DNA from 3 places in the Cytobacillus sp. C11.1 genome. Region 2 is predicted to be linked to each of the others. Evidence: riboswitches for the same ligand, from Rfam matches in the RefSeq annotation. Region 2 holds a riboswitch; each other region holds the start of a gene.
The links. Region 2 has a riboswitch for glycine ahead of AC3ZVC_RS15360 (trimeric intracellular cation channel family protein). Riboswitches for the same ligand answer to the same signal wherever they lie in the genome.
Positions count from the first base shown of each region.

Region 1: another riboswitch for glycine. It lies ahead of purU (formyltetrahydrofolate deformylase); the one in region 2 lies ahead of AC3ZVC_RS15360 (trimeric intracellular cation channel family protein).
Region 3: another riboswitch for glycine. It lies ahead of gcvT (glycine cleavage system aminomethyltransferase GcvT); the one in region 2 lies ahead of AC3ZVC_RS15360 (trimeric intracellular cation channel family protein).

Region 1 is NZ_CM176935.1:467,818-478,670, reverse strand. Features, by position in the region: gene AC3ZVC_RS02460 (dynamin family protein) at 262-3,009, shown strand; gene AC3ZVC_RS02455 (aspartate kinase) at 3,269-4,633, shown strand; gene AC3ZVC_RS02450 (glycosyltransferase) at 5,157-5,795, shown strand; gene AC3ZVC_RS02445 (MFS transporter) at 5,932-7,122, shown strand; glycine riboswitch at 7,338-7,439, shown strand; gene purU (formyltetrahydrofolate deformylase) at 7,590-8,456, shown strand; gene AC3ZVC_RS02435 (FbpB family small basic protein) at 8,544-8,669, shown strand; gene AC3ZVC_RS02430 (hypothetical protein) at 9,030-9,350, opposite strand; gene AC3ZVC_RS02425 (alkaline phosphatase D family protein) at 9,663-10,853, shown strand, end outside.
Region 2 is NZ_CM176935.1:3,074,528-3,085,380, forward strand. Features, by position in the region: gene AC3ZVC_RS15330 (hypothetical protein) at 1-167, shown strand, start outside; gene AC3ZVC_RS15335 (hypothetical protein) at 181-1,251, shown strand; gene AC3ZVC_RS15340 (UGSC family (seleno)protein) at 1,379-1,912, opposite strand; gene AC3ZVC_RS15345 (hypothetical protein) at 1,978-3,018, opposite strand; gene AC3ZVC_RS15350 (LysM peptidoglycan-binding domain-containing protein) at 3,365-5,185, shown strand; gene AC3ZVC_RS15355 (YkvI family membrane protein) at 5,532-6,632, shown strand; gene AC3ZVC_RS15360 (trimeric intracellular cation channel family protein) at 6,977-7,588, opposite strand; glycine riboswitch at 7,695-7,789, opposite strand; gene AC3ZVC_RS15365 (carbohydrate kinase family protein) at 8,125-9,219, opposite strand; partial or broken gene AC3ZVC_RS15370 (EamA family transporter) at 9,558-10,509, shown strand; gene AC3ZVC_RS15375 (carbohydrate kinase) at 10,732-10,853, shown strand, end outside.
Region 3 is NZ_CM176935.1:2,263,112-2,273,964, forward strand. Features, by position in the region: gene AC3ZVC_RS11190 (YqzE family protein) at 1-123, shown strand, start outside; partial or broken gene AC3ZVC_RS11195 (YqhG family protein) at 176-969, opposite strand; gene AC3ZVC_RS11200 (DEAD/DEAH box helicase) at 947-2,635, opposite strand; glycine riboswitch at 2,815-2,903, shown strand; gene gcvT (glycine cleavage system aminomethyltransferase GcvT) at 3,066-4,172, shown strand; gene gcvPA (aminomethyl-transferring glycine dehydrogenase subunit GcvPA) at 4,189-5,535, shown strand; gene gcvPB (aminomethyl-transferring glycine dehydrogenase subunit GcvPB) at 5,528-6,988, shown strand; gene AC3ZVC_RS11220 (rhodanese-like domain-containing protein) at 7,106-7,489, opposite strand; gene AC3ZVC_RS11225 (lipoate--protein ligase family protein) at 7,672-8,508, shown strand; gene AC3ZVC_RS11230 (vitamin B12-dependent ribonucleotide reductase) at 9,316-10,853, shown strand, end outside.

The DNA.
Region 1 (10,853 bases), 2.4 Mb from region 2:
TATATTTCTGTCAGCCAGTTTTTATTTTTTATAGAGTGGTATTTAAATAGGAAGATATCTTTTGACTATTAAAGATGTTACACAGAAATACAAGAATGTATCAAAAATGATAGGAAAATGAAATTTTTTGCAGAAAGATTTTTGTTACAATATAAGGATAAATAGTGAAAATTGGCGCATTCTGCGTTTTTTTAATAAAAAATCTTTTAAAAGCTGGCTGCCGGTAGGCACACTTTTAAAATAGCACTGCGGGGGATCAAGATGACATTAGAGAAGCAGCTAATCAATAAATCCTATTATCAGACCTTCATGGAAGGCAATGAAAATGTGCATCCAATCAGGGTTTTGGGTGAGATGTATGTGGCTGAGCAGCAGAACGAAGTGCCCGATTTAACGTATATCCGCTTTGCACAGGGAGAGGTTTATTTCCTTAACAAAGACTATGAAGCGGCTATTTTTAAATGGGAAAACATCCCGAATGAATTGGGGCCTTGGGCACAGAAGAACATGGCGGATGCCTACTTTGAGCTGGATCTGCTTTCAAATGCAGAGGACTTTTATAAAGCAATTGAAACGGAATCTGATGTGTTAAAAACGGAAGTGCTTCTGCAGCTGTTTTCATTGTACATACAGCGCGGCAAGCTTGAAATGGCGGTTGATTCCATTAAAAATGCGGTTCATTTAAATCCGGATTATCCGGATGTGACCGATATGGCGCGAGGCTTCTTTGAAGAGCACAGCGATTGGGGCAATGCGGTTGAGCTGGCTGTTAACGAAGCAATCCGCACAGAATCACTGTCCTGGTTTGAGGTTCTGTATTCCTATGTGGAGCAGGGGCGTACGGCTAAAATAGAGCCGAACTATTTCAGCGAAGCATTGGTGACTTTGTTTAAAGCAGACCAGGCACGCTTTGAAAGCCTATCAGCAGCATTGTGGAATAGCTATAAGCAAAATAATTTATATTTTTCATGGCTTAAGGAGTTCAATCATTTGCTGCTGAATATGGAGCCGGGACGTTCCCATACATGGCAGCAGCTTTCAGAACTCTATAAAGATACTTATTTCGAATTAATAAACGGCAAGCATTTAATCAGAGAATTATCCCATTTGATACCGAACCATTTATCTAACTGGGTAAAAATTGCATCGCCGTCACACACGCTGATTTCTGCAGCAGCTGTGCTCGCGTGGAGCGAGATTTTCCCTTCCAATATTGAGGCTTCTGCTGTCAGTGAGGCGGAAAGCCTTGTAAGCAAGTCTGTCCGTTATCAGGATGGAATGGAGGAAGGATTTAAGCTATTTGAAACGGTTATGAAGTGGGCGAAGGCGAAAGGCGTCTTAATGGGCGAACGGTTCGAATGGATGGTCCGTGAGCTTTTGGACTTGGATGCCAACCACCTGCTGATTGCAGGTGCAGCTTCAAATGGAAAGTCTTCATTTGTAAACACCCTGCTTGGCGAAGAGCTAATGGGCGATGCGACCGCAGCATCAGTGCTTTTCAAGGATGCCGATGAAGCGGAAATCCATGCGATAACAGATGAAGATGTAAGGAGCATTTCCGATTTGGAGGATTTTAGGCAAAGCGCGGAAAAGAGCCAGCATACGCTCATTCGCTGCAAAATGCCGATCTCCTTTTTACAGGAAAATAGGCTAGCCCTCATTGACACTCCGGGACTGGCTGGGCAGAGTAAATTCCGAAATGGTGCGTTTCAATATCTGCACTTGGCAGACAGCATGCTGTTTGTCCTGAATGCGGATTCGCCGCTGACGGATAAAGAGCTTGATATGGTCGTGAGAATGAGGGAACAGGCTCCGGAATTGCCAATCCATTTCCTTCTCAGCAAAATGGATCGGGTTCCAAACGGACAGGATGCCATGGAACTGGTCGAGGACACCGCTTCAAGGATCAATACGTACTTCCCGAATGCCAAGGTGTTCGCATTCTCTACCCATTATGAGAGCAAAAGCCAGCTAAATGAGTTATCTGCCTTTATCCGGTCGATGATGGACGGAAGAAATCTGAGAGAGGAACGTACAGCCAAAGTTCTGTATTATATCAAGAAATCGATTAAGTTCCTGCTTGAAAAGCGCGTGGAAATGGAAAATAGCTTGATTGATACGATCAAATGGAATGAAGAAATGGTTACCAAGCTTACTGGAGCCATCAATCAGCTTAGTGATATGGAAGAAGAGAAAGAACGGACTATTAAAAAGTCTTACAGCAAAATCAAAGATGAAATGAGACTGGATTTGGAGAAAAAGATTCCTGAGCTGCTGCGGAATAGCTCTGAATTGGTTACCGAAGACAGCGATTTTGGAAAAATTCATGATAAGCTTAATGACGAAATGAATAAACGAATCCAGGATTATATTGAAGAGACGGTGCTGCCGGACTTCCATGTTTCCATACAGGATTGGATTGCGGAAAGCGAAGGCGAGTTCAAGGATAGCCAGGCATATCTGAATGAAATGAGCGAAAGCTTTAATGAGCTGTACAGTGAGGAAAAAATTGCGCTGGATTGTGACTTTAAGGTGCTTGATGACTGGCGCCGGGACGCAGACCGCATGACAAGGGGAAGCGTCCAGCTGGAAAAGGTCAATATTCTGAATCGCTTCTCGCCATCGCAATTCCTGCTGAAAAGCGCAGGCAAGCTGCTTGGGGCAATTCCGCAGAATAAAGGAATGCTCCATAATAAATACAAGCAGTATATCGAGAATGAGGATTACAGCGAGATCGCTGAATCGATTACAGATAAGTTTATGCAGCAATTCGAATTATTCGAGAAGTCGATTGGACGGGATATTAAGATGTTCTTCCGGAACCCATTCGATGTGCTGAATAAAACGGTTGAAGAAACACATGTAGAGATTGAAGGAAATAAAGAATCATTAAGCGAGATGCGCAAGAATCCTGAGATTTATCGCGATCCGCTTACCCTGTTTGAACTGAAGCTCCGCCAGTTTGAGTGGATGACAACGGCAGGGGAAAGAGTTAAGGAATATCGTTAATACTGGAGAGGAAGATGCGATGAGAGCATCTTCCTCTTTTTTATGAAAAAAGATTAAAATGTAAGCGTTTTCTATTATTTTTGTAAAAAAGTAAAAATTAGCTATGGAAAGGTATTAATTGTGAATGTTTAATATATTGGTATAAAATGGTGTATTTTTATAGAAAACAAATGTCCTCCTTAGGTAGAAAAACCTCTTGATTATTTTCAGGATAAGAGTAAAATAAAGATTAAATTTTCAGAGATTAGGAGATGTCAGGATGAAAGTCGTGAAGTTTGGAGGATCCTCTTTAGCATCCGGAAAGCAAATCGAGAAGGTTTTTAACATAGTGAATGCTGATCCAGAGCGGAAGGTGGTCGTGGTATCGGCTCCAGGGAAGCGATTTTCAGAGGATCATAAAGTTACAGATCTATTAATCGCTTGTGCGGAAAAACTGCTGCAGGGGGAAGAAGCAGGAGAATTGGCGGAGGCCGTGCTGGAACGGTACAGCCAAATTGCTGACGAATTGGGTCTGGCTTTTGATATTATAGAAATAATCAAGAAGGATCTATTTGAAAGGTTCGATTGTGATAAAAGCACTCCTGAAGTATTCATGGACCTTGTAAAAGCAAGCGGTGAGGATAATCATGCCAAGCTGGTGGCAGCTTATTTTCAGCAGCAGGGAGTGGAAGCCAGGTATGTGAACCCGAGAGAGGCCGGCCTGCTCGTCAGTCCTGAGCCGGGGAATGCACAGGTTCTTCCCGAAGCATATGAAAACCTTTATAGGCTACGGGAACAGGATGGGGTCTTAGTTTTCCCAGGATTCTTTGGCTACAGCCGGGATGGGGAAGTATTCACATTTTCGAGAAGCGGATCGGATGTGACCGGATCCATCCTGGCGAATGCCACAAAGGCCGATCTGTATGAAAACTTTACAGATGTGGATGCGGTTTACTCCGTTAATCCATTTATTGTCGAGCATCCAAAGGAGATCAAAGAGCTGACTTACCGGGAAATGCGGGAGCTTTCCTATGCCGGCTTTACAGTATTGCATGACGAAGCGCTTGTACCTGCTTTTCGGGCGGGAATCCCTGTTCAAATTAAGAACACGAATAATCCAACAGCGCCAGGATCAAGGATCGTGAACGAGCGGGACAACACAAACGGACCTGTTATTGGAATTGCCAGTGACCAGGGATTCTGCAGCATTTATGTCGGCAAATACTTGATGAACCGCGAAGTCGGATTCGGACGCAAACTTTTAACGATTTTTGAAGAGTTTGGTCTCAGCTATGAACATACACCATCAGGAATCGATGACATCTCGATCATCCTGCGGGAAAATCAGTTTAAGGATGGCATGGAGGAAGACATTCTGTGGCGCATAAAAAATGAGCTTCATGCTGATGAGGTGAAAGTGCAGCACAGCCTGTCGCTTATTATGGTAGTAGGCGAAGGCATGCGCCAAAACATTGGAACCATGGCCAGAGCCTCCAAAGCACTCGCTAAAGCGAAGGTGAACATGGAAATGATTAACCAGGGTTCCTCTGAAGTGAGCATGATGTTCGGGGTGAAGGCTGTGGATGAGAAACGTGCTGTACAGGCGCTATATGAAGAGTTTTTTGCTGCAGTGGCGGCAGTTTGAAGCTATGGCAGCATAGATGCAGAGAAAGCAGCCAAAACGCGGAGTGAAAAAATTGAACCGAATTTATTCACCGCGATAATTCGGAGCGTTAAAAAGTGGAGATCTGTAGGTGAATAGAGCCTAATGCAAAAAGGAGTGCCCGGCCGGAAGACGGGTGCTCCTTTTTTGATGGAAACGGACAACTTGAAATCAAGGTGAATTAGAATGTTTTCAAGCTGCAAATAAAATTAAGAATCTGCAAATAAAAAGGGATTTGCAAATAAATTTAGAAATCTGAAAATAAAAGCTTGAACTTGCAAATTAGAAGTTCTCTATCCCCTTTGGCATAGGGTATTTTTAGCTGAATCAGTGTCCAAATAAGCCACGTTGCAGAAAAGTATAGAAAGGCCAGAGGGTTATGCTAAATAAATCAAACGTTTGATTGAAAAAATTGAGAATTATTTTTTTAAAAATAAAAGAATGAAAATGACTCAAATATCCAAAATAAAAAGGAAACTTTTTCAATTTTGGAAGGGGTAAAGTGATGAAGAAATTATGGATTATAGGATTAATGCTGCTGCTGCCGTTAAACATGGTGGCATCGCCACTCAGTGCTGCAGCCCAGAAACCTTGTATCAGCCAATCAGAGGTGAAGTTTGAAAATGAGTTCCGGAGACTTTGGATTGACCATGTGTTATGGACAAGCAATTATATTACAAGTGCAACAACTGCAGGTGCGGAGGATCAGAAGCAGGTACTGGCGCGGCTGCTGAAAAATCAGGAGGATATTGGAAATTCCATCAAGCCTTATTATGGAGAAGCTGCAGGGAATAAGCTGACAGAGCTGCTCAAAGAGCATATCGTCATTGCCGGTGATATTGTGGATGCAGCCAAGAGCGGGCAGGGAGCAAAGGTAAACCAGCTGAACAAAGACTGGCATCGGAATGCTGATGATATCGCAGCGTTCCTTAGCGGCGCCAATCCTAATTTGAAAAATGAAGACGTGAAAAAGCTGCTGTATATGCATTTGGAATTGGTAACAAATGATTTATCAGCAAGCCTGGTAAAGGATTGGGACGCAAGAATTGTATCGATTGATGAAGGGGTTTCACATATTATTATCATGGCGGATGCCATTACTGACGCGATCGTGAAGCAGTTTCCAGACAAATTTAAAAGCTGATGAAAAGGAACTCCAGTGACATGCTGGAGTTTCTCTTATTTTTCCTTTGACAAAGCTGGCTGTCCCATTATAAGCTAGAGAGCGTGCCAAAAATTGAATTGTAAAATTTTCATATATAGAGGGAGGGGTATCCGCTATGTCAGGAGAACAAAGAAAAAAGATGTACATGCTAATGATTAATATGTTTATTGCCATCGGAAGCTTTGGAATTATTATTCCGATTTTGCCTGCTTATTTGGAATCCATTAATCAGGGAGGTACGGCAGCTGGCTTGATGATTGCTATTTTTGCGGGTGCCCAGCTGATTTTTTCTCCAATTGCTGGGAAATGGGCTGACCAGTACGGTCGCAGAAAGATGATTATATACGGTTTAGCAGGTTTGACATTATCCATGCTGGTCTTTTATGCAGTAGATTCGATTTGGCTGCTTTACTTTTCACGTGTAATCGGAGGAATTGGGGCGGCTTTGCTGATTCCTGCTATTTTTGCATACATTGCTGATATTACAACCATGGAGCAGCGGGCAAAAGGGAATGGCCTTGTCTCAGCTGCGATGTCACTTGGTATTGTAGTTGGGCCTGGAATTGGCGGATTTTTGGCAGACTTCGGCTTGAAAATGCCATTTTTGATTTCCGCGCTTGTATCCTTAGTGGCTGTTATCTTTTCCATTGTGCTCCTTGAAGAAAGCAGCACATTGCAGCAGCCTTCTGCGGACGAAATGCCTGAAGAGGAACCAATGGTCAAGAAGCTGGCAATGTCTGTTAGAAAGCCTTACTTTATTCCGCTTGTTATTACATTGGTGATGAGCTTCGGACTGATGGCATATGAATCGGTTCTGGGACTTTATCTTGATAACCAGTTTGGTGCTACTCCGCAAGAGATTGCCATTATGGTTACCTCAACAGGGATTATAAGTGTAATTGTTCAGCTTTTTGTCGTGGATCGGGTTGTCAGCAAGTATGGAGAGGGAAAGGTGCTGAATATCTTTTTGGCAGTCGCGGCTTTTGGCTTCCTTGTGTCGCTGTTTGCAGGCAGCTATGCCATTTTCTTTGTCATTTCGCTTATTATTTTCCTGGCGACATCCATCCTGCGTCCGGTTTTAACAACGCTTATTTCAAAAATGGCCGGTAATGAGCAGGGATTTGCGATGGGCATGAATAATGCTTATATGAGCATTGGAAACGTGCTTGGCCCAACGATTGCCGGCGTGCTTTATGATGTCCGGATCTCGTATCCGTTTGTTTTGGGGTTAGCTTTATTGTTAGTTACTTTATTTATCACAGTTGCCTGGCAGAAGAAGGCGCCTAAGCCTAAAGCGGCTGTATAGATGAAAAAGCTTGAAGACATTTGTCTTCAGGCTTTTTGTGTGTTGAACGGAAAGGTAAAAGAGATTGCATAAAGTTATTTTACTAGCCACTATAAGAAAGATTCCGGACCGAATCCAGAGATATTAAATTGTGGCAATTTTGTGAAAGAAACGCAGATCGGTTGACACTTTTAAAATACCGTAGTATTCTGAAAATAACAAAAATTATTGAGCGAATGACGGCTGCGGGAGAGAGCAACGAAGAGGCCACCGAAGGAGCAAGCTTCAAAAAGACCCTTGAAGCAAATCTCTCAGGTAGACAGAACCGCAGCGGGACGCATCTCTGGAGAGCGCGCATGTATGATGCGACACCAAAGGGGTTAAACTCTCAGGTAAAAGGACAGAGAAGGGGGAGGAAAATGCTGCCCCTGTCTGTCCTTTTTGTGTTTGGCAGCTTGTTTCCAGAAATGCGGATGGAGGAACTCAATATGAATATGAATATTAATGCAAACCGGGCGACTTTGCTGATCTCCTGTCCGGAAAGGCCAGGCATCATTTCAACCGTATCCAATTTCCTATTGGAGCATAAAGCGAATATTGTCCATTTTGACCAGCATACAACCGATCCGCTGGCAGGCATCTTTTTCATGCGGATTGAATTTGATATGAATGATTTTGATGAATCATTCCCAAAATTGAAAAAGGATTTGCCAGAGATGGCCAAGGAATACTCAATGGAGTGGAAGCTGAGCGGCAAGGGTGAACGCAAGCGGATGGCGATCTTTGTTTCAAAAATGGACCATTGCCTGCTGGAGCTGATTTGGCGCTGGAAGTCAAAGGAGCTTGAGGTGGACATTCCTTTAGTGATCAGCAATCACCCTGATTTAAAGGAAGTTGTAGAGGGATATGGGATTCCTTATTATCACATTCCGATTACGCCTGATACAAAAGCTGAAGCTGAGCAAAAAGCGGTAAAGCTGCTGGATGGGAAAGTCGATTTCATTGTCTTGGCGAGATATATGCAAATTCTTTCGCCAAGCTTTATATCCAGGTATCCGAATAAGATTATCAACATCCACCATAGTTTCCTGCCTGCCTTCGTGGGAGCCAATCCTTATGCAAGGGCGTTTAACCGCGGAGTCAAGCTGATTGGGGCAACAGCCCATTATGTAACAAATGATTTGGATGAGGGACCAATCATCGAGCAGGATGTGCAGCGAGTCAACCATCGCCACACCGCACAGGATCTCAAAATCGCCGGCCGCCACGTCGAAAGGCGGGTTCTCGCCCAGGCAGTGGAATGGCACGTTGAAGATCGAGTCATTGTGCATGGGAATAAGACGATTGTGTTTTAGGTACCAGGTACCACCCGAATTTTGTCGAAAAATATGCAGAAGAGCATCCTTAGAGTTGTATAACATCATGAGAGAAGGTGAGCAAACATGAAAAAGAAAAAGTTATCAATGCTTGAAATGATAAAGGAAAATAAAGAAGAGCTTTTGAAGGACCGCCGTCAGCTTGAGAAGATTGAAAAGAAGATTGACGATAAATATGCAAAAGCCCAATAAGGAAGAGCGCCCAGCCTGGTTGAGAACAGGCTGGGTGCTTTTTTTATATTGCGCGTGGGTTCTAGTGGAAGGGATCCAATTGTATGCGGGAAAAGAAAAGAGGAGATGAAGGATATATCATCAACTTTTCCGATATATCGGCAACTCCCCTCACTTTCGGTCTAAGGCAGCAAAAAAGCGCCCGGAGAATTCCCTGGGCGCCTACTGATGTTATTTTTGTTTAAAGTATTCCACAAAGGCGTGGTAGATTTCCGTTCCCTGATAAAAGAACAGGCTGGAAGCTGTTAATGAAAACAAGCCAATCATTATGAATCGAATCCACATCATTTCGTTTTCCTCCTTTAATTGTTTTTTGGACAATTAAGGAGTGTGGATCATGTAGTTCGCCTCGTAGAAAATGGGGGTGTAAAAGATTTTTTTCCTGCGCGCGATTATGTGAAGCGCGCTGTATAGGAGAAGGATGATCGCCAGACTGCCGAGTGCCAGTGAGGCTGAATCCTGTGTGAACACATATTTCTTAGGATTATCCTTTAAAAGAAAGCTCTCCGCAAGTTCGGAAACGGTTATGGCTTTGCTTTCGTCCATAGGAATCCCGTTAAAATGGACGCCGGGGTATTGGGTGATGAGGAAGGATAAGAAAATGGACAGCAGCAAAAACGGCATGAATCTGGATTTTTTCAACTCCTCACCCCTTTTTAATAGATTGTATTTATCATAACCATGGTTTCCAGATTAGTAAACTAAAAAATTCTGACAATATTCGTTAATATTCTATGAAAAAATTGTTAAGAAAGAAGGGGCAAATGGCCCGGAGGCTTACAGGTATTTGGAAGGGGAGTGCTGGATCTGTGGAACACCACAGATCCAATTTCTTACAAAAGGCCTGTTAAATTAGGCATACATACGTCGGCTACTCTTTACATATCTTCATATTTCTTTAAAACAAGCCTTTTATAATCAAAAGTGAATCGAGATTATAAAAGAGGTGAAGAAATGAGAAATGAGAGATCGATTGATGAGTTAATCAGGAAATTCAATGAGGAAAGCGTAAAGAAGGATATTGACCGCCGCAGCTTTCTTTCGGGAGCAGGCAAGATTGCCGGGTTTTCGCTTGCCCTGGCGATGGCACAGTCACTTGGAGTCGGAAATCTGAATGTAGATGCTGCTCCTAAATTCAGTAAGTATCCTTTCACGCTGGGCGTTGCTTCAGGAGATCCTCTTTCAGATAGTGTGGTTTTGTGGACTAGGCTTGCGCCGGATCCGCTTAATGGAGGAGGAATGCCTAATCATGCTGTTCCCGTCAGCTGGGAGCTTGCTGAAGATGAGCATTTCCGCAAACTGGTTAAGCGCGGAACCGAAATTGCGGTACCGGAATTAGCCCATTCCGTACATGTGGAAGCAGATGGCTTAAAGCCAAACACGATTTATTTTTATCGTTTTAAAACAGGCAATGAGTTAAGCCCAATCGGCAAAACAAAAACGCTTCCTTCTGCCGGTGAGGACGTGGCAAGCTTGTCGTTTGCTTTTGCTTCCTGCCAGCAATATGAGCATGGCTACTTTACTGCCTATCAGCATATGGCGAGAGAAAATCTGGATTTAGTTTTCCATCTGGGCGATTACATATATGAATATGGACCAAAAGAATACATTTCTCCAACTGGAAATGTCCGTGATCATAGCGGTCCGGAAATTATTACGCTGGAAGATTACCGGAACCGCTATGGACAGTACAAGTCTGATATTCACCTGAAAGAAGCCCATGCAGCCTTTCCTTGGATTGTTACATGGGATGATCATGAAGTTGAAAACAACTATGCTGCCGGTATCCCGGAAAAAGGGCAATCCGCTGAAGAATTTATCAAGCGCCGGGCAGCGGCATATCAGGCCTACTATGAACATATGCCGCTCCGTTTATCTTCCATGCCGCATGGAGAGGGTATGCAGCTATACAGGGAATTCACCTATGGCAAGCTTGTCTCATTCCTAGTGCTTGATTCCCGCCAGTATCGTGATGACCAGGCAAATGGTGACGGCAGCAAACCGCATACGCCTGAGTCGCTGGATCCGAGCCGTACTCTTCTTGGACAAGAGCAGGAACAATGGGTTGAAAATAATCTCGCCAGCTCGGGTACCGATTGGAACGTGCTTGCTCAGCAGGTGTTTTTTGCACAGCGGAATTTTGGG
Region 2 (10,853 bases):
AGACGACCGATGATCTTGATGGGCTTCAATTATCAACGGATATCATTCCTAAGGATGCTCAAAATTTTGCGGTTGAATCGAATGTTATTAATGTAGAAGAAGATGAAGTTGATGATATTGGGTATTTAAAGTTATTTATTTCTAACGATATAGACCCGAACCCATAAGGAGGTTAGAAAATTGAGTAACAAGTGTGTAAAACTTTGTATCTATATAACTCGCGGTGTTAACAAGAGTGATAACGACATTCTGGAAGACGTGCGTAAAGCTTCAGCCATTTGGACTCAATGCGGGGTGGAATACAGGATCAAAAACAGGTTTACACCTATACAGTTACCAGATCTGGACGTTTCTTTTCAAAACAACGAAATCACATTTTGCGGCACTCTATCGAATGCTCCGGATACGGCAGCAAATACTAAGCTTAAACAATTATTGGCTGTTCGGGAAGAATGCACGGAAGATGAAATTGCTGTCTATTATATCGGGGGAGATACTTTCGAAGATGGCGTATCAACCTCTTGTTTTTACTTCCAAGAAGTCGATAACCAAAAGCGATTCTCAGTATTATTAACAAAAGGCGCCACTTCCGATCATTTAGCTCATGAACTTGGACATGCTCTATTGGTTCGTGAAAATGGAAAGTATGATGATCCAATTAATCCGGATCCAGCTGATAAGATCCACAACACGGACCCATGTAATTTAATGAATAAAGCAATAAAAGGTATTAATATAAAGGAGAGACAATGTGTAATTGTGAATGACAGTCCGCTCTTAAAAGAGTGGTCGCCGCCTTCAGATATGTTCAGGAACATTCGTTTGCGGGGCAGTTTACTTATCAGGGACGATGATTCATCTATATTTGATCCTCATGCAGCTGATACAGAAACCCATATCATTAAGCCCTTTGTAGAAAAGCTTGGACCTTTGAAAACGCATGAAGCTTATGCTATTGGCATTTTTACGACGGATGAAGTCCAAATCTTTATTGATTACGACTGGACATGGAATTTTGATTCCTCTATAACACTCGAAATAGGCATGCGTTTATATGAAGATGACGATATAGCTGGCGGACTCATTTTCGATGACCTCGATGGCAAGAACTCAAAAATAGTGAAAATACCAAAAGATGCAGTTGATTTTGAAGTGAAATTAAATGTTTTGAACGAGGATGAAAATGAACCAACGTTTGGAAGCCTTAAGCTTTTTATTTCTAACGAGATAGGCTTTTCAGGAGACAATTAACTCATAGATTTTTATTATAAAAGAGAAGGCACAGTAGCTGGAAGTTACTGCGTTCTTGAGGTTCACGTAAGTTGGATATAAAGACAAAAAGCCTTCCATCAAGCGATGAAAGGTTTTTTGTATGTAATCAATATTTAGTCAGAACAGACAGAACTTCACCGGTGATTCTTTGCGCTTCCTGCTCTAATGCTGCGGGAAGGGCGGTAGCGATCGGGTGAAACACTTTAACGATATGGTAATCCTTGAATCCCTGTACCTGGGCGGCAGTTGTCCCCTGTACCATAAACTTATCAGTACAGATGGCTGCAGAAGGGATCCCGAGTTTTTCTAAATAGATTCCATCAAGCACACTGCTTGAGCTGCATGACCCTCAGTCGCCGACACCTGCTACAACGGCATGGCAGGACTTCAATTGATCGAGCATAGCGTCAGGAAACGGCAGGGAAGGGTTCTTTTTATCGAACCAGACGACTTCCGCATGATGATTTTCCCGAAACTCCTCAGCCAATGCTGATAAGAATACATCAGAATTTCTTTTTCCGTTGTTGATAAAGGCAACTCTTTTACCGCTTACATCGGATAGCCTGGGAGCCAAATGGTTTTCTGTTTCCACAGGACCTTCGGTTGGATCAAGTACAATAACCTTATCTGTCAGAATCAATTCTTTTCCTCCTTTCGCAGTTTTCTATCCGCTGCGAGTCAAACTGACCCGTTTTAGCAATCACTTCATGTAAAGCCTGACAGACGAACCTGCTTCGTCACCGCAATGGATTGACTGACACTTCCCCAGCCTGGGATGAAAGAAGAGAATCTTCCGGCAGGACCGCCTCCGGTTACCAGCAGGAGATCATCCGGTGAAGGGAAGGCAGTAACCCATTCGTCTTCTCCATTAGCCACTGGTTCCAGTCTCAAGCCAAACTGATAAAACTCCGATTTTTTTCTTCTGGCATGTCCGAAAAGAAAATCCTTTACTCTGGCTTTATCCCATCCATGCTCCAATAGAGTGGTCACATGTTCGGGGCAAAGCACAAGCGCACATTGCGTGCTTCTCTGCATATGGAAGGTTGCCACATTGGTTATCATGTCCGCAATAGACATCAGAATCCCTTCCGGCTTATGTGCGACATGGTTGTTAATCTGGTGAGGCCCTTCTGAAGCAAAAGCAGTCACTGTGCTATCACTTCGATTAAAGCCCCTCTCTAGATGAAGGGGATCCCATTCAGGAACATCCGCTTCCCCAATGCAAAAGCTGATTTTTCCCGGATGTCCGATTGTCGTTTGGTCGAATTGAGAGGAGCCGCCTGCATTCTTCATGATCAGGCCAATCGCCCGTCCAATGGTCGCATTCGCTCGATGGGCGCCTCCCATCAGGTTTTTCCCGGTATTGAGCCCGATTTGATGAATAATCGGACCGTTAACGATCAAAAGGATGGACGCGCCACCTGTACTTGCTGTAGGACCGTGAACGCCAAATTTCGGATCCAGCACAGCCTCCATAGCCGCCATGACGACCGGCATATAAGCAGGGATGCAGCCCGCCATTACGGCATTAATTGCCACTTTTTCAGCCGTAATGAACCGGTTTCTCTCTGGGATCGTTCCTACAATGTCAGACGGCTGTGCCTTTACATAATCAAGCATTGCCTGAACTCTCTCAGGGGTAGGGGGGATAATCGGTAGACCATCTGTCCAGCCCTTTTCGAAAAAGTGGTCTGCTGCTTCCTGAGCTAGGTTGAATTCTAGTGTCTTGGAAGAAAGTTGGGTCATTGTGTCACCTCCTATGTAAATACTTTTTCTGCCATTCTATTATATCGTATTTAAGTTAATTTATAAAAATATTTAGACTATTTAAACAACAAGTGTATTTGATTAAATAAGGTCAAAATCTTAAGTAGCCAGACAAGGAAAGAATTATCTTATTGCCGGCCTATCAGCAGAAGCTATACAGAATTGTCATAGGGCTATCGTTAGAGGAATGAGTTTTTAAATCTAATTCTTCCCCCGATTCATTGAACCTCAGACTTCCCACTGAATAATATATGGGCAGAGAGTGTGTACCTAATTAATACCTCAACTTTACTTGTGGGAATTTTTCTTTTGGGAAGTGAAGATCATGCAGACTTTTTATACAGTACGTTCAGGTGATACGCTGTATGGGATTTCCAGCAGGTGGGGAATTCCGGCTGATTCTCTTATTGCGGCAAATAATTTGAAGCCTCCTTACACGATTTATATAGGTCAACAGCTGTCCGTTCCACCTGGAGTTGACGTTGTGCGTGTTAGGCAAGGAGATTCAGTGTATAAGATATCACAATTATACAAAGTTCCGCCTTCATTGATCATAGAGGCGAATCAGCTTCAGCCACCCTATGTCATTCAGCCCGGTCAATTATTAAAGGTTCCGCCAGGTGTTCTTTATTACATCGTCCAGCCAGGAGATACATTGTATCAGCTAGCAGTACGATTTAATGTCATAACAAACGGGCAGCCAAATTATGAGCTTATTCGAACTGTTAACCAGCTTCCATCCTTCCAAATAGTTCCAGGAGTGAAGCTAAGGATTCCATTTGCCCCTCCTGGCGGCCAAGGCCTGATTGCCTATACTTCTGATCGGGGAGGGCAATATGATATTTGGTTATATAATCCCCGGACAGGGGAGAACGTGCAGCTCACCAGTGGATTGGGTGACTCCTTCTCAAGTCCAGAATGGTCACCGAATAGCAGGAGAATTGCGTTTGTCGGAAAGAACAGAATTGTAAATGTTATTGATGTTGCAGCAGCTACCATTGCTCAAATTGACCAGATGGATGCTGAGGCAGAATTCAAATTGGATTGGTCGCCTGACAGCAGCCAAATTACTTATACGAAGCAAGGCCACATTATCTTGTACAATGTTCTGTCTCATCAGGCACAATTCATTCAACTGCCTGATTCAACAGATGTTCAATGGTTTCCGAGCGGCAGGGAACTGCTTTTTCAGGCACCGGATGCATCAGGAATGAGTCAGCTTTTCCGAATTCAAACAGACGGATCCGGGAAACAGCAAATTACACGTAACACAGGAGGGCGGCTTAATAATGCTCAGCTATCGCCCGATGGAAGCTTTGTCCTTTACACAACACCAGGCGTCAGCATTTCCATCATTCACACCGTTGAGCTTTCAACAGGCAATGTGTTTGAAGTAAAAGGCGGGCCCCTTGCAAAAAATTATTATCCGACATGGTCTCCTGATTCTTCGAAAATTGCCTATAGCGCTACCGCCTATGAAGATAGAGGATATTTTTCACAAGTTCGAACGGTGGGGAGGCGAGGAGAAGAGGATCGAATTTGGGCTATATCCAATTGCTTCGCATCGCCTGTCACGTGGTCAGCAGACGGAACAAAAATAGCCTATCTTAGCGGGTGCAAGGAACAGGAATTTGCCAGCGAAATGTGGGCTATCGACCTCCGTCACCCCGTCCCGATTCGACTAATTGCTGGAATTAACATTCAGTCACTTCAATGGTCTCCGACTTCCATCATGGATGGTACCCTAAAGAACACATATACGAACACCGTCTATAAGGTTCAATTCCAATATCCGTCGAACTGGCAAAAAGTGAACGAAGAAAGATACGAAGGTGCTGACGGTTTTTTTCAAATTTCGGCCATTTCAGCTGGTGAAAACTTGGATGAGGTGTGCCGTGGGGAAGCTTTCCATCCATTAAGGCCCTATGGATCCATGCCAAGCATACTGAAGGCTCGAGTCCAAAGCCAGGAAGCCTGCTACATTTTCCCCTCTGCGGACCAGCCAGCAGAAATGTTGAATCAATCCGCTTTAATTGTAAGGTATCCAACTCCCGTTATAATCCAAGGAGAAACTTACAATTACTTTATCTTATGGGCAGACAAAATGCATTTGAAGGAAATTGCTTCGAGTTTAACTTTTTTATAGAACATGGGGGCTTGTCCCCCGGTTCGTTAAATTGTTACCGTACTTGGGGGACAGGCCCACACACTATTTAATCGATTCCTTCACTCATCAAAAAATAGGAAAACTGTATTTCATTGTACCAACTCTCCGTGAAATTATTCAAACCAAAAGTTTATACAATCCTTCCAAAACTTTTTGGGGGTGCTTTTCTTTTGGGATTTATGAAAATCCTATTTTTGAGAAAATTTAGAACTCTTTTTGTTCAGATAAACAAATCATTTATCCTATCTTTTAGTATTTACACAAATAGATTTCATCTTTAAATTGTTATACTTAAGAAAGAGACAATTCGAGGGGGGGAATCTAAATGAAAAAAATTCTAAAAAATGGAAGCGCTTTTATAGGTGTAATCGTGGGTGCTGGATTTGCTTCCGGGCAGGAAGTTCTTCAATATTTTACTAGTTTTGGTCTTATGGGTATTTTCGGCGCAATTATTGCAACCGCTTTATTTGCTTATGCCGGAATGACATTGGTATGGTTAGGCAGCAGCATGAAAACTGCATCACATAAACATGTGATCTATAAGATAAGCGGCCGGTATCTAGGGTTAGTTATTGATTATATTCTTATTTTTACATTGTTTGGTGTAGGCGTAGTAATGATAGCAGGTGCAGGGTCAAACTTAAATCAGCAATTTGGTGTGCCTGTCATAATAGGAACAAGCGTTATGACGATTCTTGTTCTTTTAACCGGGATGTTAAAGGTTGACCGTGTTGTTGCTATCATAGGCGGGATTACCCCATTCTTAATCTTCTTTGTGATTATCATTTCTATCTATAGTTTTATAAATGCCGACGGATCATTCCTCACTTTAGATCGTGTAGCCAAGGAGCATCCAACTACTCTTCCAAATTGGTTTATTTCTGGTATTAATTATGTGTCCTTTAATACGGCAGTAGGTGCATCTATGGCAATCGTTATGGGTGGAGCAGAAAACAATCGTAGAACTGCCGCATTAGGTGGATTAGTCGGAGGTATTGGGCTGGGTGTTCTCATTCTGCTGAGCCATCTAGCTATTTTTTCTAAGATTGAAAGTGTTGGCAGTATGGATATGCCAATGTTAGCTATTGTTAATAATATTTCTCCTGCTCTAGGTACCGTTATGTCGATCGTTCTCTTTGCAATGATTTTCAATACAGCGATCAGTATGTTTTTCTCATTTGTGGCTCGTTTTTCAAAGGTAGGTACACCAAATTTTAAAAGGTTTTTCGTCGTAACAATGATTGTAGCATTTGCTGCAAGTTTCGTAGGATTTACAGATCTTGTTAGCCACTTCTACCCACTAATTGGTTATCTTGGATTGATCCTAATTGCCGTTTTAATGATTGCACCAATTAGAATGAAGACGATTCAAAAAGGAAAATACCATGAAAGCGAAACGTATACAAAAAAAATAGTGAACAGCTAAATACTAAACCAATAATATTATAAAGAAGGAGAGCAGTGTATAAATACGTTGCTCTCCTTCAACTATAGTATCTTTTTTTCACTTTTACCTCTTTTTAACAATCCTAAAAGAACCTTATTTCAATTCCACTCTAAATTTGATATTGATAGGGGTGCGGTCTTGTCGCCACCAAATCAATGGGAATGTTATTACAATTATTTAAACATGGAGAAAGATGAATCATATATTGAAAGAGATTTAATGTATTTACCAAATTCAAATTTTCATTCGAAAATAGACACATAAAAAGCTCACTCTGAAGTGAGCTTTTTATGTTTAGAGAATGTATAAATCAGAACCTGTTTTTAATCTTCTTGTTGTTTTTGAATTGTTCTAGTAGGTAAACTCCAGGCGAATCGATGCGAAATTACTCGTAATATTAAAGTAATAGTAAAAAGAATATAGAATTGATAGGACTCTGATAACCACTCCATGCCTATAATAAACCCGGCAAAAATTGCCCATAAAAGATATACATCCTGACGTAAAACAATTGGCTTTTGTTGAGCTAAAACATCACGAATAATTCCTCCACCTGCACCGGTTATTGCGGCTGAAAACATAACAGCAAATAGAGGTAAGTTAATTGATTGTGCATACATAGCCCCCTGAACAGCAAATGCCGACAAGCCAATTGAGTCAAAAATACTCCATTTCGTTAGAAGTTTAACTGCGCTACTTGGCAATAAGATGACGATACTTATGGTGATAATAGCAACGATAAAAAGAGTGGTTTGCTGCCATAATTCTATGATAGGAATACCAGTAAAAAGGTTTCTAATAGCGCCGCCGCCAAATGCAGTAATTAATCCTAGAACATAGGCGCCAATAATATCGTATTTTACTTTCAACGCAATGACAGCCCCACTCATCGCAAAGGCAATGGTTCCGATCACGTTCAAAACATCCCAAACCATACAACCCCCCCTAATCATTGAGTAAGTATCTATGTCCTTGTACCTGTGAGTTTTACCTATGTTAGAAGGCCTACCCCGTGGGTGTGTGAAGCACTATCCAGAGAAGCGTTCTGCAGTGGTCTTTTTTACCTAAGAGATTCAACTTTTCTAAAGATTTTCCCTTTCGGTGACGTACCATACATTCTCTCCTACAGCAGTCTTTCGCAAGTTTTATTTTTATAATTATACAGTATAGAAGGCAGGCTTATTTAGTGTAAGTGAAGTAAAAAGAGAGTGGAAGGTAGAAAAAGGCCAGTGAGAAGTGGGAAAGGATTCATGTATAGGTAAGAGGGGCGAACTGATTTCATATAACCACTTGGCCCCCGAAGGTTTGCAAAACTTCAAATTGCCCGCTATAGATCATGAGGATTGGTTTTCGATCTTGGGTACGGTATATCGGTGACTCAAAAGATCGTTATATAACGACCTTTTGAGTCATCTTTTTTTAAAATGATCAATATAAAGTTGCAGCCTAAACCTCTGTTGCTTCCCGAATTTCACCTCGAAACTTCCTTTATTATTTCATGAAGTTTTTCAGGTTTTAAAAATGATGATATAGATTCTTCAGTTTGAAGGGTAAGAGCAGCACCTGCAAGTCCTAATTGGCAAGCACTAAATAATGATTCTTCGTTCATGATTCCATATATGGCACATGAAGCAAATGCGTCATCAGCCCCTGTGACATCCACAAAATTCGTTTTGAAAGGAGACAAATGCCCGGATTCCTCAGCAGAGAAATAAAAAACCCCTTGGTCACCAAGCGTGATGATAATTTTTTGGACGCCACGCTTTCTAATTTTTTCACAAGCAATTTGGCAGTCCTTGATTGAGTCAATTTTTATGTCAGCAAGGATTTCTGCTTCTTCTCGGTTAGGGAGTATTAGTTCTACTCCGTCAAGGCAAAAAGGAAGTTTTTGTGCTTTGGCTGAAGATACAGGGTCAATATACAAAGGAATGTTTACATCTCTGCAGCGTTTAATCATATAACTTATACATTTCTTGGGAATATTCGTATCCAGAAAAACGGCTTGTGAGGCAGCAATATGGGACCATTTTTCCTCGAACATGGAAGTTGTTATTCTTTCGTAAATAGTCATATCAGCCATGGAGACAATACTTTCACCATCAATATCTAACAAGGTCGTATAAGTCCCGGTCCGTTCTGTTGGCAGCACCCATACTTGACTAATATCAACTCCTACACTTTTCGTTTCCTTTAGTAACCAGTTTCCCTCTTTATCGTCTCCTACACAAGCAATAAGAGAAGTGTTAACACCGAGCCGACTTAAATTTTCGGCAAAATTTCGTGCTACACCGCCACAAGTCTCCGTAATTTTTACTGGATTTGATGAATAGAGACGCACCTTCTCATTTGTTCGCGCTTTCCGGTCTGTGTTTACTCCTCCAATACATACGATCGACGATTCGTCTCTCAGTATATAGCCACGGCCTTTGATTTCACCGCGTCTCGTCAGGTTAGCAATATAATTAGCAACTGCAGGTCTTGATAAACCGACTTTACTTGATAATTCTTGCTGTGAAATGAAAGGATTCATTCTTATGTGATGTAAAATTTGTTGCTCTTTATCCATGAAACAACCTCATTCTCCTTAAACGTTAGTTTAATTGATAAACAATTGTTTGTAAATGCTTTAATCTTAAACCCCATTTTAATAGATTATTTATCGGCTATCTTTATAACAAAATTGCCTTACCGGACAACATTTTTGCTACTGGCAAAAGATAAATAATACATGAGCTAAATGATCTGGACGGTTGATTTAGTCAATCCATTATAACTAAAAAATAGATTGCAAAAAAGTCTATCGGTAATTTATATTGGAGATTATGATTTTTTTTGAAATTTTTAAAATCATAATCAAATTCAATTCAATAAAAAATTGTACGAGGAGGAAGTAGAATGATGAGGATGTATCTTTATCCCCTGTTGGTAGTGATAGCAGCTAGTAGTTATGGTGTAGTTTCAACCATCATAAAACTAGCAATGCGCAGTGGTTTTTCGGTCTCAGAAGCAGTTACAAGTCAATTTTTTATCGGCTTTTGCATCGCTGTTGGTATTTTCCTGCTTACAAACAGAACAAAATTAAGCCTTAATGGAGTAAAAATTCTTATTTTTGCTGGCGTTTTAACAGGGTTAACAAATATTTTATATGGTCGTTCATTAAACTATTTGCCTGCTTCTTTGGCAGTTGTCCTGCTGTTTCAATTTACATGGATAGGCATGTTGATTTCTTGTATAACAAAACGCCAATTTCCAAGTCGAATTGAATTACTATCTTTAATCATATTGGTAGCAGGAACAATACCAGCAGCTGGTTTAATTGATGTTGGTTTATCTCAAATACCTTTTCAAGGGTGGTTATGGGGGTTAGCAGCAGCTCTTTGTTATTCCCTATTTTTATTTGTTAATGGAAGAGCAACTGCAAGTATGACTACTTCTAATCGGTTAGTATTGGTTTCTTTCTTTGCTTTTATGATGTCGGCAGTGTTTCAGTCGCCGGAAATTATTTGGAATGGGACTTTGTTTAACGAAGGACTATGGATTTATGGTTTGGCATTGGGGTTATTTGGCATGATCATACCGGTCTTCCTATTCAGCGATCGCAGTTCCTAAAGTTGGTTTAGGTATGTCATCGATATTGAGTGCGATTGAATTGCCAATCGCGGTAATGGTATCAGTCATCTTATTAAGTGAAACGGTTACTGCTCTTCAAATAGTTGGTATCGTAACCATTATTCTCGGAATGAGTTTACCAGCCATGCTAGATAGAAATAGATTGTTAAGAAAAAATAAAATTTCAAAACAAAATGCAAAAAATCAATCTAATATGCCAGGTGAATTTAAAAAACATATTAGTTGATGTTTGCATTTCACGTTCACTAGTTGCCCCTTTTCACAAAACAAAGCTTTGGTGATCTTCTTTTTTATTTAATTATTTTAAAAAAATAAAGAGAAAATAAAAGAAGAAATAGTTAATTTTTATTTAAAGCACTATTGACAATCCAAAATGAAACCGTATACTAAACATATGTTCAACCAATAAACATTTGTTTTGAAAGGGGGGTATAAAATGACTGATGAAATGAATGAAAATGAAAAATTAATATTAGATATGATTAGAGAAAATCCATTTATTTCGCAACAGGAATTATCTGAAATAGTAGGAGAATCAATGTCGTCCGTTGCGAATATTATTTCTGGATT
Region 3 (10,853 bases), 810 kb from region 2:
AAGGATGAACGAAAAAAGCACAGGATGGAGAAAAAGGAAATGAAAGAACCCTTTCTATTCAGGTGGTTTGGCGTACTTCCTTATATTTTCTACTTTGCCCTAAATAAGAAAAAACATAAATAGCACCAAAACAGGAAACCGGCAGCAACTGCCGGTTTTTGCTTTTATGCTTTGTTCAGACAGCGCTGTCTGTCAGATAAAAGAGACCTCCGTTAATGATGGAAATATTAATTTTTGGCTCATATTGCTCTTTCAGGGCGGTTTTTTCAGTTTCGTAGCTTTCGCCTTTTTCCTCAGCATCCTCATAAAAATGCTCCAGCAAATCCAGATCCTTTTTCCAGCGCATCCTGGCATCATCTGCCCAGCTATGCTCTTCCTGCTCAATCCCCATCTTTAAAAAATTCGCTACCCTTGATACACCGCTTTTCGGCATAATGAGTGGAGAAAGAGTAAAAGAATAATCAGGGATCTGGGTGTTAAATTCATTTTAAGCAGCTTGTCATGGAAGTCCTCCGCCATTTGCCCATTTATTAATTGGAGGCCAATCGATTTGAAAACGTCTCTCTTCCGGTCACATTGGTAGGAGATTCGAACGTTCATACCCAGCCAGGGCCGTAATGGAGTTTGCTGGCCGGGAGCATGATGATGATTTTCATAAAGTCTGATATAGCCTGCAAGGTTTCGGGCAGACTCAAATATTTGGTGCAATCGGGGGGATCCAAAATGAATGATCTCTCCTTTTAAATGGTCAGGAGCCAGCTGCTGGTTTGTAATAAGGGTCAGCTGCATGGGATTTGGGATACCGCCTGTTTTCTCCAAGTAATGCCAATAGAACGGCCGGTTCATGAGTTCCTTATCAAGTTCGATGGTAAGCTGAACTGTCATATAACCTGGGCCTTTATTGACAATCTCACATCCATTTGCGTGAAAATATCTCTCAAGAAATTTATGAATTTCCTGTTGCTGCATTCAGTCCACCCTCTTTCATATCCTCTGCAAATTGAATCATGCTAGTTAAGTTCTCCATTTTAATTCTCATCTCACCCTCTGAAGATGATTTTCCAAAAATATCAATAAGGTGATCATCAATGTTGCCAAATTCAAGCTTTGTTAAAATATCATCCAAATCTCCAATAACTTTTTCAAACAGGTTGATTTTCTCATATAACAGTTTCAGAACATGCTCTTCAACTGTATTCTTAGTGGCAAAGTTATAAATCAAAACATCCTTCTCCTGGCCTAGACGATGGATACGGCCAATCCTCTGTTCAAGGCGCATCGGATTCCATGGAAGGTCGAAATTAATGATATGATTGCAAAATTGAAGGTTTATTCCTTCTCCTCCTGCTTCTGTTGCAATGAGAACCTGGGCATTCTTTTGAAAAAGTTCTCTCATCCAATCCTTTTTGCCCCGTTTGAACCCTCCCCTAAAAGGGACTGAGGTAATGCCGTATTGTTTCAAAAACCATTGCAGATACATTTGGGTTGCACGATATTCTGTAAAAATAATTACTTTATCATTTATTTTTTGGATTAATTCAAGAGCCTTTTGGGCTTTTGAATTTTGCTGGACAGCTTCAACCTTGGAAACAAGGTATTGAATTTGTTCCTGGAAAGCTTTAGTAGGCTCTTCTTGTTTTTTGAGCATATTCTGCAAAGTGAAATAAACAGCCTCCCTGCTGCTGCATGCTTCCCTTTGCAGAGTCATTACAGAAAATTGGCTGGAACTCACCCAATCGCCTTCTCTTCGCAATTCGGTTACAGCATCATATAGCTCTCTCTCTGCCTGGGAAAATTCAATCGGAATGGTTTCAACATGTCTCTTGGTCCATTCGATCCCTGTGTCCGCCCTGCGGTTCCGAATCATAACTTTATTTACTAGCTCTTTTAAATGTTCATCATCATTTAACGAACGTGAATCTTTTTTATAACTCTCATAAAAGGCCGACTCGTTGCCGAGATGGCCGGGTTTTAGGAGGGATACCAAATTAAATATTTCTCCGATCCGGTTTTGGATCGGAGTTGCGGTTAACAGAAGGCAAAATTTCTTCTTTAAATTTTGCACAAACTCATAGTTTTTTGTTTTATTATTTTTAAGCTTGTGAGCTTCATCGATTATGATCAAATCATAGTCCAGGCTGTAAATGATGTCCCGGTGGGGATTCCGTTTGGCGGTGTCTATGGAAGAAACCACAACATCACATTGCTCCCATACATAGCTTTTCCGCTGGGCAACTGCTGGGATGAAAAACTTGCTGTTCAGCTCCATTGCCCATTGAGATACCAGGGAAGCCGGAACGAGAATCAACACTTTTTTTACTAAACCTCTTATCATATATTCCTTTAAAATAAGACCAGCCTCAATCGTTTTCCCAAGACCAACCTCATCTGCAAGGATGGCTTTTCCGTTCATGCTTTCAACAACCTGCTTTGCTACTTCCAGCTGATGGGGAAGCGGTGTCAGATTAGGCAGGTGCTTTGGAGCCTGAAGGCCTTCAAATTCGGGAATGACCGTATGCTTTTCAACTTCTACAGCCAGCTTATACAGTTCCCAATTTCCCCAAGGACCATCGTCTTCTATTCTCTTTAAAAATTCATCCTGCCAGGAAGAATCAAAGCCAATTTGCACCGTCATAAAAACAGCTCCTTTAATCTATATAAACATATTGCCCAAACCTGGTTTAGGTGGTAGGATGATAATAGCTTTGAAAGTTTTGAAAGTTAACACATTAAATTTAGTTTATCGAAATAATGGAGTCATTATTTTTCTGTTTGGTATAAGTATGACCAACTTGGGAAATTTTATAAATGCGAATGATAACAAGGGGAGAGACTACGTTTGTAGCGCCGAAGGAGCAAGCAAATCCTGTGAATCTCTCAGGCAAAAGAACTCTTGTTTGACGCAGCTCTGGAGAGTGCTTCTATAAAGGAGCCACCCAAGGGGAAAGCCGATTTCGGTAAACTTTCAGGTGCAAGGACAGGGATCTTCTCAATTACGAGGGGATACTCTGTCCTTTTTTATGTTTCCTACACCGTTTTAAAAAGATTATGAGGGGGACGAGTAAATGTCACAGTTAAAGCGCACACCTTTGTATGAGGTGTACAAAGATTATGGAGCAAAAACCATCGATTTTGGGGGCTGGGACCTTCCTGTACAGTTTTCAAGCATTAAAGAAGAACATGAAGCAGTCCGTACCAGGGCTGGCCTTTTCGATGTATCCCATATGGGTGAGATCGAAGTGAAAGGCATTGACAGCCTTGCTTATCTTCAAAAAATGATGACAAATGATGTTTCAAAATTAAAAAACGCTGGTGCTCAATATACAGCGATGTGTTATGAGAATGGCGGAACTGTTGATGATTTACTTGTCTATAAAATTGGCGATGACCACTATCTGCTAGTTGTAAATGCATCAAATATTGAAAAGGATTACCAATGGCTGCAAGACCATGTTGAAGGCAATGTGGAATTGAAAAACCTTTCGGAAGATATGGCGCAGCTTGCACTCCAAGGACCGCTTGCTGAAAAGGTAATGCAAAAGCTTGCTGGAAATACAAGCTTGGGGGAAATCGGCTTTTTCAAATTTCAGCAGGATGTTGATCTGAATGGAAAGAAAGCCCTTGTTTCAAGAACTGGTTATACTGGAGAAGATGGTTTTGAAGTATACTGCGATGCGAGGGATGCTGTAGCATTGTGGAATGAAATACTTGAAGCAGGCAAAGAAGATGGCGTGCTTCCATGCGGCCTTGGCGCTCGGGATACACTCCGATTTGAGGCTAATCTTGCACTATATGGCCAGGAACTTTCCCCTGATATAACACCGCTTGAAGCAGGAATTGGCTTTGCTGTAAAAGTGAACAAAGAAGCTGGTTTTATCGGCAAGGAAGTTCTGAAGCAGCAAAAAGAAAATGGGGTTCCCCGCAAGCTTGCCGGGATTGAAATGATTGACCGCGGAATCCCGCGCCATGGCTATCCTGTTTATAAAGGAGAAGAGCTTATCGGGGAAGTGACAACAGGCACCCAATCTCCAACCTTAAAGAAGAATATTGGCCTTGCACTTATTAAAAAAGAACATACTGAGCTAGGAACAGAAGTGGAAGTAGAAATTCGCGGCAAACGTTTAAAAGCAAAAATTGCATCTACACCTTTCTATAAAAGAGAAAAGAACTAACCGGGGGGAGAAAACGATGAAACATCGCTATTTACCGATGACAGAGTCTGACCAGAAAGCAATGCTCGAAACGATCGGCGTTAAAGCTGTGGAAGAGCTTTTCAGTGACATTCCTGAAAGCGTAAGATTTAAAGGTGAATATAAAATAAAACCTGCAAAATCTGAAACAGCACTAATGAAAGAGCTCACTTTAATGGCACAGAAAAATGCCGATCTTCGCACAAACACCTCTTTCCTTGGAGCAGGTGTATACGACCATTACATGCCGGTTATCGTTGACCATGTATTATCGCGTTCAGAATTTTATACTGCTTACACTCCTTACCAGCCGGAAATATCCCAAGGTGAGCTTCAGGCAATTTTTGAATTCCAGACGATGATCTGCGAATTGACTGGAATGGATGTCGCGAACTCCTCCATGTATGATGGTGGAACGGCTCTTGCTGAAGCTGCAATGCTTAGTGCGGGAAATACACGCCGCAAAAAAGTGCTGATCTCAAGCAGCGTTCATCCTGAGTCAAAGGAAGTTGTCAAGACTTATGCGAAGGGCCAATATATTGAGGTAATTGAAATTCCTCACAAAGATGGTGTAACAGATCTTGACGCGTTAAACGATATGATTGGCGATGATATTGCAGCAGTAATCGTCCAGTATCCAAACTTCTTCGGAAGAGTAGAGCCACTAAAAGAGCTTGAAGAAATTATTCATGCACATAAATCAATGTTTGTGGTTTCAAGCAACCCGCTTTCTCTAGGAGCATTAACGCCTCCGGGAAAATTCGGAGCAGATATCGTGGCTGGGGATGCACAGCCTTTTGGGATTCCTACAGCTTTCGGCGGGCCGCACTGCGGATATTTTGCCGTTACATCCAAGCTGATGAGAAAAGTTCCGGGACGCCTCGTTGGCCAGACTGTTGATGATCAAGGGCGCCGAGGCTTTGTTCTGACGCTTCAGGCTCGTGAGCAGCATATCCGCCGCGATAAAGCAACGTCCAACATCTGTTCCAATCAGGCGTTAAATGCTCTTGCTGCATCTGTAGCAATGACTGCTCTAGGAAAGAAGGGCGTTAAAGAAATGGCTGTTTCCAACATGCAAAAAGCCCATTATGCCAAAAAGCAGTTTAAAGAAAATGGTTTCGAAATAGCATTTGAAGGCCCTTCATTTAATGAATTTGTCATTAAGCTGAACAAGCCGGTCAAAGAAGTAAACAAACAGCTTTTGGAAAAGGGCATTATTGGCGGCTTTGATCTTGGCAGAGATTTTGCTGACTTGAAAAACCATATGCTAGTTGCTGTAACTGAATTAAGAACGAAAGAAGAAATTGATACATTTGTTAAAGAAATGGGGGATTACCATGCATAAGGAAGATCAGCCACTCATCTTTGAAGTAAGTACAGCAGGGCGTATCGGTTACAGCCTCCCTGAAATGGATGTTCCGGAAACAGATTTAAGCGAACTTCTCCCTGAAGGTTATTTAAGAATAGAAGAGCCTGAACTGCCAGAAGTATCCGAGCTTGATATTATGCGCCATTATACGGCTCTCTCCAAACGTAACCATGGAGTTGATTCAGGATTCTATCCATTGGGATCATGCACCATGAAATATAATCCTAAAATCAATGAAAATGTTGCCCGCTTTAACGGGTTTGCCCATTTGCATCCCCTTCAGGATGAAAGCTCTGTACAAGGTGCATTGGAACTTATGTATGATTTGCAGGAGCATCTGATTGAAATTACAGGAATGGATGAAGTAACGCTTCAGCCGGCTGCCGGGGCGCACGGAGAATGGACTGGACTAATGATGATCCGTGCTTACCATGAAGCTAATGGCGATACGAAGCGTACCAAAGTTATAGTTCCTGACTCTGCCCACGGTACAAACCCGGCTTCTGCAACAGTAGCAGGATTTGAAACAATAACCGTTAAATCAAACGAAAACGGTTTGGTCGATTTAGAGGACTTAAGAAGAGTGGTTGGCGAAGATACTGCTGCCCTAATGCTGACAAACCCTAACACTTTGGGCCTTTTCGAAGAAAATATTCTGGAAATGGCTGAGATTGTGCACGGTGCAGGCGGAAAACTTTATTATGATGGAGCCAATCTGAATGCCGTTCTTTCCAAAGCCCGCCCAGGAGATATGGGATTTGACGTTGTTCACCTTAATCTTCATAAAACCTTTACTGGGCCGCACGGCGGCGGCGGACCGGGATCAGGTCCTGTCGGTGTAAAAGCAGATCTAATTCCATACCTTCCGAAGCCTATATTGGTTAAGAAAGATGGCAAGTATGAATTTGATTATGACCGTCCGCAATCAATCGGCCGAGTGAAGCCTTATTATGGAAACTTCGGCATCAATGTACGTGCTTACACATATATCCGTACAATGGGACCGGATGGATTAAAGGCTGTAACAGAATATGCGGTATTAAATGCAAACTATATGATGAGAAGGCTGGCACCATTCTTTGATCTTCCTTTTGACAGGCATTGCAAACATGAATTTGTATTGAGTGGAAAGCGCCAGAAAAAGCTGGGAGTCCGCACATTGGATATAGCCAAGCGCCTTCTTGATTTTGGCTACCATCCGCCAACAATTTACTTCCCGCTTAATGTGGAAGAGTGCATTATGATCGAACCGACAGAAACAGAATCAAAAGAAACGCTGGATTCCTTTGTTGATGCCATGATCCAAATTGCCAAAGAAGCAGAGGAAAACCCTGAGATCGTTCAGGAAGCGCCTCATACAACGGTTATCGGACGCCTTGATGAAACAATGGCTGCCCGCAAACCTGTTCTTCGCTATCAAAAGCAATAAAAAAATTAAAGGATGTCCCGGAATAGGGGCATCCTTTTTGCTGTTTTAATTGAGAGAAAGCAGGAAAATATCAAAAAATCCCAGCCGAAAATGGCTGGGGCCTTTAGTCTATCACTATTATTTTTTCGCTTTAACTTTGCCGGACCATTTTTTGAATCCGCCCTGAAGGTGTGAAAGGTCTTTATAGCCTTTACGATGCAAAAACTGGGCAGCTCTCGCGCTTCTCATGCCGCTTTGGCAATATAGGTATACAGGCTTGTCCGGACGCAATTCCTTCATTCGCGTTTTCATTTGTGAAAGCGGAATATTGCGGGCACCTAAAATATGACCATTCTCAAATTCGTTTGGTTCGCGGACATCAATTAATTGGGCTTTTCTATAACCTTCGCGAAACTGGTCTTCAGTAAGCGTTTTAACAATCCTGCGCTGATATAACCAAGTAACGACGGAGTAGGTAATAATTGCACCTAAAATGATAAGAATGAAATAAAGTGTATCCAATGTGTCTTTCTCCTTTCACACTTAGCTAAGCCAACTTATATTATATAAGCCTTTCCTTATGCGAGTAAAGGGAATCTGCTAAATTTATTATGGAAAATCAACTTGCTTTAATTTTCGTATGAATTTTGGTAGACTATAAACCGCAAATGACTGGTTAAAGAATCTGTAAATGAGGGTTACATATGACAAAAGAAGTTTGGCGTTTTATTGATTCAGGAGAGGGATCTCCTTCTTTTAATATGGCTTTGGATGAGGCCCTGCTTGATTGGAACAGTTCGGGGAAGATGCCTCCGGTTATTCGTTTCTATGGATGGAATCCAGCGACGCTTTCCATCGGGTACTTCCAAAAGGTTGAAAAAGAAATCGATATGGAGGCCGTTAAACAGCATGGGTTGGGTTTTGTGCGCAGGCCTACAGGCGGCAGGGGCGTGCTTCATGAACATGAGCTTACATATAGTGTAATTGTTCCGGAAGAGCATCCTGATATGCCAATGACTGTGACTGAAGCTTACAGAGTCATTTCAGAAGGAATATTAAAAGGATTTCACGCACTTGGGATGGAGGCATACTTTGCAGTGCCGAAGACTGCTGAGGAAAGGGATTCATTAAAGAATCCCAGGTCCGCTGTTTGTTTCGATGCTCCAAGCTGGTATGAGCTTGTGGTAGAAGGACGCAAAGTGGCCGGCAGTGCCCAAACAAGGCAAAAAGGGGTAATCCTGCAGCATGGATCCATTTTGCTTGACTTGGATGAAGATAAACTGTTTAGCTTATTCAAGTATCCAAACGAAAGAGTAAAAGAGAGAATGCAGAAAGCTTTTAAAAATAAAGCTGTTGCCATGAACCAGCTGACATCCGAAAAGTTCACTCTGGATCAGGCCAAACGGGCTTTTAAAAAAGGCTTTGAGGAAGGCCTGAATATAGAGCTGGAACCATACGAGCTGACTGCTGAAGAAATGGCATATGTGCAAAAAATTGCAAAAGAGCGCTATGAAAATGAAGAATGGAACTATAAAAGATAGGCTGTTTTCGCAAACTTTTGCCACTTTTTATACAAGTATAGAGGAGAGGCTGATTCTCAGTTCCAGGATGCTCAGCAAACCGCGGGGCGGGCGGTGAGCATCCTTGGCGAGCAGCGCCTGTGTGATCTCAACTGTTCCGCTCGGAGTCTCGCACCTTACGCTCCAACCAACAAACCTAATATAATAATGTTCCTATTCACAAATCTATTCAAAAACAGCAATCTTTTAGAAAACAGCCAAAGATAAAAAGCGGCCCTGTCGCTTTTTTCTTTTTGGCTATGCTTATTTTGATTTTAGAACTGGTGATTGAAACAGATGGCTGAACTGCTCAAAATGCCTTCGTAATTACTTCGCGGGACCTTTTAACAGGTATGCATATTCTCATTTTCCTGCGTGAAAGGGTAGGCAAGGAAATCCCGCAGAAAACGAGCGCCTGCAGCGGAAAATCAAGATGCATGTTTAACAGAGTCTTTTTTTATTTTTTGAACATTTTACCAATTCATATATATATAAAGTGCAAACCTCGAAATTTATGAAAATTTATCGTTATTTGTCGTAAATCTGTCATTAACTCTTGTTTTCTTCAAAATCTAGTATTTTTTAAGTTTGACAAAATCGGTTAAGCCTGAATCGAACACAACATATAGTGGTGTCGAAAATATTTTAAACACTATATATTGATTTTGGGGTTTGAGGTATGGTAACTTTAGGGTACTCTTCTAACACAGCTAGAGTTGCTCTAACTATGAAAATGTTTACACAACATACAGAAAAATGGCATGAATTTATATCGAAGGAGTTGTAACAATGTCTGTTGCGCTAGGACAAAAAATGAAATTGAACATCGATCGTTTGAACAAGGACATCCGTTTATTCCCTCAGGTTCACCCTGTAACCCCGGATATGAAAATGACCCACAAAGGTGTTTCCCGTTTAGTCATGCTGGACAGATACACTTTCAAAGATACTGAGAAAGTGACTCTGACAAATGGTGACTTCGTTGTCCTAACTATCAAAGAAGATCCGAAATTTCCAGCCCGCGGCCTAGGTTTTATCCTGGATATTGACTGGGAAAACAAGACAGCCAAAGTTTTAGTCGAAGAAGATTACAGAGGCGTGCTCGATGATCCGGAGGAAGCACGTACAGGCATTATCACGAAGCCGCTGGATGTAATTGAAAAACCGCTTGAAATCTACTACGAACAAATTGCTAAACGTAACGCAACAGGCCTTGCATCGGTAGAGAAGACAGAAGAAAAAAGAAAAGAATGGTTTGAAAAATTCTACCAGGAACTAAAGAACTTAAACTTCATCCCGGCCGGCCGTGTTCTTTACGGAGCAGGTGCTGACACGGATGTAACGTATTTCAACTGTTACGTAATGCCTTTTGTACAGGATTCCCGAGAAGGCATATCAGAGCACCGCAAGCAGGTTATGGAAATCATGAGCCGCGGCGGCGGAGTGGGAACAAACGGTTCTACCCTAAGACCTCGCAATACACTGGCAAAAGGAGTCAACGGTAAATCTTCCGGTTCAGTTTCCTGGCTGGATGACATTGCGAAACTGACTCACCTTGTTGAACAGGGAGGGTCACGCAGAGGGGCTCAGATGATTATGCTGTCGGACTGGCATCCGGACATTATTGAATTCATAATTTCTAAAATGCAAAATCCAAGGATTTTACGATTCCTTCTTGAAAATACAAACGATGAAACCATAAAAAAATATGCTAAAGAAAAATTGAAATTTACCCCTTTCACCGAACAGGAAATTGCTATGTATCAGGGAATTGTTAATTACAAGACTATTCCTGGATATGGCGGATTCAGCGAGAAGATCATCAAAGATGCAGAAGAAAAACTGTCTGCTGGCGGTACGTACAGTGTCCATAATTCTGAATTCCTGACAGGTGCAAATATTTCAGTCTGCCTGACAAAAGATTTCATGGATGCAGTCGAGAATGACACAGAATACGATCTTCGCTTCCCTGATGTGGAATCCTACGATGCCGAGACCATGAAAATATATAATGAAGAATGGCACAAAGTGGGTGACGTAAGAGAATGGGATAAGCTTGGCTACAAGGTTCGAGTTTACCGCAAAATTAAAGCGAAAGAACTTTGGAACTTAATTAATATTTGTGCAACATACTCTGCAGAACCAGGAATCTTCTTTATCGATAATGCCAACGACATGACAAATGCACAGGCATATGGACAAAAGGTTGTAGCAACAAACCCGTGTGGGGAACAGCCTCTCGCACCATATTCTGTCTGCAATCTGGCAGCAGTGAACCTGGCAGAAATGGCAGATAAGGAAAACAAAACAGTAAACTTTGAAAAGCT